Regions from separate parts of the Geobacillus sp. FSL K6-0789 genome, predicted to be linked through region 2. Evidence: a T-box and tRNA genes for the amino acid it is inferred to sense, from the RefSeq annotation. Region 2 holds a T-box; the other holds one or more tRNA genes.
The links. A T-box is a leader RNA that pairs with one kind of tRNA and senses whether it is charged. The one in region 2 lies ahead of pheS (phenylalanine--tRNA ligase subunit alpha), so its partner is inferred to be a tRNA-Phe.

Region 1: it encodes a tRNA-Phe, which carries the amino acid that the T-box ahead of pheS (phenylalanine--tRNA ligase subunit alpha) is inferred to sense. The anticodon was not compared.

Annotation. Positions count from the first base shown of each region.
Region 1 is NZ_CP151966.1:536,275-539,526, forward strand. Features, by position in the region: rRNA gene NSQ51_RS02730 (23S ribosomal RNA) at 1-709, shown strand, start outside; rRNA gene rrf (5S ribosomal RNA) at 984-1,100, shown strand; tRNA gene NSQ51_RS02740 (tRNA-Val) at 1,109-1,184, shown strand; tRNA gene NSQ51_RS02745 (tRNA-Met) at 1,212-1,288, shown strand; tRNA gene NSQ51_RS02750 (tRNA-Asp) at 1,294-1,369, shown strand; tRNA gene NSQ51_RS02755 (tRNA-Phe) at 1,544-1,619, shown strand; tRNA gene NSQ51_RS02760 (tRNA-Thr) at 1,828-1,900, shown strand; tRNA gene NSQ51_RS02765 (tRNA-Lys) at 2,202-2,274, shown strand; tRNA gene NSQ51_RS02770 (tRNA-Gly) at 2,282-2,356, shown strand; tRNA gene NSQ51_RS02775 (tRNA-Leu) at 2,362-2,447, shown strand; tRNA gene NSQ51_RS02780 (tRNA-Arg) at 2,451-2,524, shown strand; tRNA gene NSQ51_RS02785 (tRNA-Pro) at 2,531-2,604, shown strand; tRNA gene NSQ51_RS02790 (tRNA-Ala) at 2,613-2,685, shown strand; tRNA gene NSQ51_RS02795 (tRNA-Met) at 2,703-2,779, shown strand; tRNA gene NSQ51_RS02800 (tRNA-Ile) at 2,785-2,861, shown strand; tRNA gene NSQ51_RS02805 (tRNA-Ser) at 2,884-2,974, shown strand; tRNA gene NSQ51_RS02810 (tRNA-Thr) at 3,183-3,252, shown strand, end outside.
Region 2 is NZ_CP151966.1:2,365,962-2,369,213, reverse strand. Features, by position in the region: gene msrA (peptide-methionine (S)-S-oxide reductase MsrA) at 76-600, shown strand; gene NSQ51_RS12505 (RNA methyltransferase) at 597-1,349, shown strand; T-box leader at 1,436-1,671, shown strand; gene pheS (phenylalanine--tRNA ligase subunit alpha) at 1,712-2,746, shown strand; gene pheT (phenylalanine--tRNA ligase subunit beta) at 2,768-3,252, shown strand, end outside.

The sequences.
Region 1 (3,252 bases), 1.3 Mb from region 2:
AATTCTAACCCGCACCCCTTAGCGGGGTGGGAGACAGTGTCAGGCGGGCAGTTTGACTGGGGCGGTCGCCTCCCAAAAGGTAACGGAGGCGCCCAAAGGTTCCCTCAGAATGGTTGGAAATCATTCGGAGAGTGCAAAGGCACAAGGGAGCTTGACTGCGAGACGGACAGGTCGAGCAGGGACGAAAGTCGGGCTTAGTGATCCGGTGGTTCCGCATGGAAGGGCCATCGCTCAACGGATAAAAGCTACCCCGGGGATAACAGGCTGATCTCCCCCAAGAGTCCACATCGACGGGGAGGTTTGGCACCTCGATGTCGGCTCATCGCATCCTGGGGCTGTAGTCGGTCCCAAGGGTTGGGCTGTTCGCCCATTAAAGCGGTACGCGAGCTGGGTTCAGAACGTCGTGAGACAGTTCGGTCCCTATCCGTCGCGGGCGCAGGAAATTTGAGAGGAGCTGTCCTTAGTACGAGAGGACCGGGATGGACGCACCGCTGGTGTACCAGTTGTCCCGCCAGGGGCACCGCTGGGTAGCTATGTGCGGACGGGATAAGCGCTGAAAGCATCTAAGCGTGAAGCCCCCCTCAAGATGAGATTTCCCACCGCGTCAGGCGGGTAAGATCCCTCGAAGATGACGAGGTCGATAGGTCCGAGGTGGAAGCGTGGCGACACGTGGAGCTGACGGATACTAATCGATCGAGGGCTTAACCTAACAAGAAAAGTGGAGGCCGCCTGCTTATCGGCGAGGCGCGCTGGAGGGCCTGTGAGCGGGCTTAGCCCGCCGCAGCAGGACCGAAGCGTCGCGAGCCGATGGCGGCCGGAACTAGACATCGAAAAGCGCAGGCGAGCGGCGGCGAGCCGGAGCTAGACAATGAAAAGTGAAAGCGTCCCGGCTTCTTCCCGAAACGGTTATCTAGTTTTGAAGGAATGAAAAAAAGTCCTTGACAATAAGCTCAATTCCCTTATAATAATACTTGTCGCCATTGCCTAGTGGTGATAGCGGAGGGGAAACGCCCGTTCCCATCCCGAACACGGAAGTTAAGCCCTCCAGCGCCGATGGTAGTTGGGGCCAGCGCCCCTGCAAGAGTAGGTCGCTGCTAGGCAATTTCGTGGAGGATTAGCTCAGCTGGGAGAGCACTTGCCTTACAAGCAAGGGGTCGGCGGTTCGATCCCGTCATCCTCCACCACTTACACCAATTGTGTATTCTTATCGCCGCGGGGTGGAGCAGTCCGGTAGCTCGTCGGGCTCATAACCCGAAGGTCGCAGGTTCAAATCCTGCCCCCGCAACCAAAATTGGTCCCGTAGTGTAGTGGTTAACATGCCTGCCTGTCACGCAGGAGATCGCGGGTTCGAGTCCCGTCGGGACCGCCATTCTTTCAAAATTGTGAAAGATGAAAAATACGGCTCAGCAGCTCATTCGGTAGAGACGAGCATCTGCTTCATCGAATTCGCTTCGAGTTGCCTCAACGCATCGAGCGTCTTTGAATCAGCTGGTAGAGGAAGAGGCACAGAGCAATTCAACGAGCGAGTTAAAAAATAATATATGGCTCGGTAGCTCAGTCGGTAGAGCAAAGGACTGAAAATCCTTGTGTCGGCGGTTCGATTCCGTCCCGAGCCACCATCAAACTATAAATTATGCCGTCTTAGCTCAATTGGTAGAGACGAGCATTCGCATCGTTGAATCTGCTTCGAGTTGTCCCGACGCATCCCACTTCTTTGAATAAGCTTGCAGAGGAAGGGACACCGAGCATTTGATTTCCTCGAATCAGCTTGTAGAGGAAGAGGAACAACCGAGCAGATCATATGATCCAGTAACTCATGTTAAATGTGCCGGCTTAGCTCAATTGGTAGAGCAACTGACTTGTAATCAGTAGGTTGCGGGTTCAAGTCCTGCAGCCGGCATCTTCCATTTTGAAAAAATTCAACTAGCGAAACATGAGCTCAGAAACGAGCGATACATCTTCGAGTTCGCTGCGAGTTGCCCCGACACACTTGACTTCTTCGAATAAGCTTGTAGAGGAAGGGGCAGGTAGAGTGAAATGAAGCTTAGAGTGTTATCTTAACCATGAGCCATTAGCTCAGTAGGTAGAGCAACGAGCGATGCATCATCGAGTTGGCTTCGAGTTGTCCCGACGCATCTTGCATCTTCGAATATGCTAGTAGAGGAAGGGACATCGTTCACTGTGAGTGTATACCCAACCATGAGCCATTAGCTCAGTAGGTAGAGCATCTGACTTTTAATCAGAGGGTCGGAGGTTCGAGTCCTCCATGGCTCATCGTCTTGCGGAAGTAGTTCAGCGGTAGAACACCACCTTGCCAAGGTGGGGGTCGCGGGTTCGAGCCCCGTCTTCCGCTCCACTTCCGCCGGGGTGGCGGAATTGGCAGACGCACAGGACTTAAAATCCTGGGGTAGGTAACTACCGTGCCGGTTCGAGTCCGGCCCTCGGCACGTGCGCTCGTAGCTCAATTGGATAGAGCATCTGACTACGGATCAGAAGGTTAGGGGTTCGAATCCTCTCGAGCGCGTTTTGTCGGGAAGTAGCTCAGCTTGGTAGAGCACACGGTTCGGGTCCGTGAGGTCGCAGGTTCAAATCCTGTCTTCCCGATTTATCATGGGGCCTTAGCTCAGCTGGGAGAGCGCCTGCTTTGCAAGCAGGAGGTCATCGGTTCGATCCCGATAGGCTCCACCTTTTGACTTAAATTTGGCGGTGTAGCTCAGCTGGCTAGAGCGTACGGTTCATACCCGTGAGGTCGGGGGTTCGATCCCCTCCACCGCCACCATTATCGGACCTTTAGCTCAGCTGGTTAGAGCAGACGGCTCATAACCGTCCGGTCGTAGGTTCGAGTCCTACAAGGTCCACCATTATTATTATTGTTGCTTTTTTGGAGGAGTACCCAAGTGGTTGAAGGGGTCGGTCTTGAAAACCGAGAGGCGCCGCAAGGCGCGCGGGGGTTCGAATCCCTCCTCCTCCGCCATGCACTTTAAAATCGTGCCGTCTTAGCTCAATTGGTAGAGACGAGCATTCGCATCGTTGAATCTGCTTCGAGTTGTCCCGACGCATCCCACTTCTTTGAATAAGCTTGCAGAGGAAGGGACACCGAGCATTTGACTTCCTCGAATCAGCTTGTAGAGGAAGAGGAACAACCGAGCAGATCATATGATCCAGTAACTCATGTTAAATGTGCCGGCTTAGCTCAATTGGTAGAGCAACTGACTTGTAATCAGTAGGTTGCGGGTTCAAGTCCTGCAGCCG
Region 2 (3,252 bases):
GCTTTGGTCGTGAAAGATGACAACGGCACACATTTTGTTATAATCAAATGAAGAAACTTGTGAGGTGACGACACAATGGAAAAAGCGACATTCGCCGGCGGCTGCTTTTGGTGCATGGTGACGCCGTTTGAGGAGCTTGACGGCATTTACGGCATCGTCTCCGGCTATACGGGCGGGCATGTCGAAAACCCAACATACGAGCAAGTGAAAACCGGCACGACCGGCCATTACGAAGCGGTGCAAATCACGTTTGACCCGGACGTCTTTCCGTATGAGCGGCTGTTGGAGCTGTATTGGTGTCAAATCGACCCGACCGATGACGGCGGCCAGTTTCACGACCGCGGGCCGCAATATCGGACGGCGATTTTTTACCATAACGAAAAACAGCGCCAGCTCGCCGAGCAGTCAAAGCGGGCGCTCGAGGAAAGCGGGCGCTTCTCGAAGCCGATTGTAACGAAAATTTTGCCGGCGACGACGTTTTACCCGGCGGAAGAGTATCATCAAAACTACCATAAGAAAAATCCGGAGCATTACAAGCAAGACCGCGCCGCGTCCGGGCGCGACGAGTTTATCGCCAAACATTGGGGGACGAAACGGTGAAGCGGATCGAATCGCCGAAAAATGCGCGCGTCAAACAATGGAAAAAGCTGCAGACCAAAAAAGGGCGCGATGAGACCGGATTGTTTTTGCTTGAAGGGTTTCATCTTGTCGAAGAGGCTGTAAAAAGCCGAGCGCCGCTTGTTGAGCTGATGGTGGACGAGCGGACAGCCATCCCGCCCGGCTGGGACGTCAGCGTCCCGGTTGTGATCGTGACCGAAGCGGTGATGAAGGCGATCAGCAGCACGGAGACGCCGCAAGGCATCGCCGCGGTGTGCCGACAGCTACCGGCCGAGCTTGAAGGCGTGAAGACCGCCTTGCTCATTGACGCCGTGCAAGACCCGGGCAATCTCGGGACGATGATTCGCACCGCCGATGCCGCCGGGATCGATGCTGTCATCCTTGGCGAAGGGTGCGCCGATGTGTACAATCCGAAAGTCGTGCGGGCGACGCAAGGGTCGCTGTTTCATCTTCCGGTTGTCAAAGGCGATTTGGCGCAATGGATCGCGCGTTTCAAGGAGCAGGGCATTCCGGTGTACGGAACGGCCTTGGAGAATGCCGTTGATTACCGCACCGTTCCGCCTTCGTCTTCCTTCGCCTTGCTCGTCGGCAATGAAGGAAGCGGCGTCCGGCGCGAATGGCTCGAGATGACGACGGAAACCATCTACATCCCGATTTACGGCCAAGCCGAGTCGCTGAATGTCGCCGTCGCGGCCGGAATTTTGCTTTATTCCTTGCAGGCGGTGCGGTAAACGATGAGCTGCGCAAAGAAATTTCGGCCTGACCTTGCCTTTGCCGTTTTCTTTGCGTATAATAAATAGCGACATTTTCCATACGGACAACAACGATGACGGAGAAAAGTAGCTTGCCGCTCGCCATCCAGGGAGAAAACGCCGGAGACTGGGAGCGTTTTTATGGCCGACGCAAGTGAAGTTCACCTCCCGAGTTGGCACCGGGACCATCCCAAAAGGGGATGTAAAGGTGTTCCGGCTTTCGGCCGTTATCGCAATGAAGCGAACAGCACATTTGTGCTGTTAACAAGGGTGGTACCGCGAGCAACAACTCGTCCCTTACCGGGGGCGGGTTTTTTATTTTGGATAGAGGAGGGACTTAAGTGAAAGAACGGCTGTACGAGCTGAAGCAAGAAGCGCTTCGCCGAATCGATGAGGCGAAAGACGTCAAAGCACTGAATGACGTGCGCGTCGCTTACTTGGGCAAAAAAGGGCCGATCACCGAAGTGCTGCGCGGCATGGGGGCATTGCCGCCGGAAGAGCGCCCGAAACTCGGCGCGCTGGCCAATGAAGTGAGAGCGGCGATTCAGCAGGCGCTCGAGGCGAAACAAGCGAAACTGGAACAGGAGGAAGTCGAGCGGAAGCTGGCCGCCGAAGCGATCGATGTGACGCTGCCGGGACGACCTGTGAGTCTTGGCAATCCCCATCCGCTGACACGCGTCATTGAAGAAATTGAAGATTTGTTTATCGGCATGGGCTATACGGTCGCCGAAGGGCCGGAAATCGAGACCGACTATTACAACTTTGAGGCGCTCAATTTGCCAAAAGGCCACCCGGCCCGCGATATGCAAGATTCGTTTTACATCACGGAGGAGATTTTGCTTCGCACCCACACATCGCCGATGCAGGCGCGGACGATGGAAAAACACCGCGGGCGCGGCCCGGTGAAAATCATTTGTCCGGGCAAAGTGTACCGCCGCGATACGGACGATGCGACGCATTCGCACCAGTTTACGCAAATTGAAGGATTGGTTGTGGACCGGAACATCCGGATGAGCGATTTGAAAGGGACGCTGCGCGAATTTGCCCGCAAGCTGTTCGGGGAAGGGCGCGACATCCGCTTCCGGCCGAGCTTTTTCCCGTTCACCGAGCCGTCGGTCGAAGTCGATGTGTCCTGCTTCCGATGCGAAGGGCGGGGCTGCGGCGTCTGCAAAGGCACCGGCTGGATCGAAATTTTAGGAGCCGGCATGGTGCATGCGAACGTGCTTGAGATGGCCGGCTTTGATTCGAAAACGTACACCGGCTTTGCGTTCGGCATGGGGCCGGAGCGGATCGCGATGCTGAAGTACGGCATTGACGACATCCGTCATTTCTATCAAAACGATCTACGTTTCTTGCGGCAATTTTTGCGTGTGTAACAGAAAAAGGAGGGGTTTTCCATGCTCGTGTCTTACCGTTGGCTGAGCGAGTACGTCGATTTGACGGGGGTCACCGCCGCGGAACTCGCTGATCGCATCACGAAAAGCGGCATTGAAGTCGAGCGGGTTGAGGCGCTCGACCGCGGGATGAACGGCGTCGTCATCGGCCATGTGCTCGAGTGCGAGCCGCATCCGAACGCGGATAAACTGCGGAAATGCCTCGTTGACCTTGGCGAAGGCGAGCCGGTGCAAATCATTTGCGGCGCCCCGAACGTCGCCAAAGGGCAAAAGGTCGCCGTCGCCAAAGTCGGGGCGGTGCTGCCGGGCAATTTCAAAATCAAACGGGCGAAGCTGCGCGGGGAAGAATCGAACGGAATGATTTGTTCGCTCCAAGAGCTCGGCGTCGAAACGAAAGTCGTGCCGAAAGAGTATGCAGACGGCATTTTCGTCTTTCCGAGCGATGCGCCGGTCGGCGCCGATGCACTGGAATGGCTCGGCTTGCACGA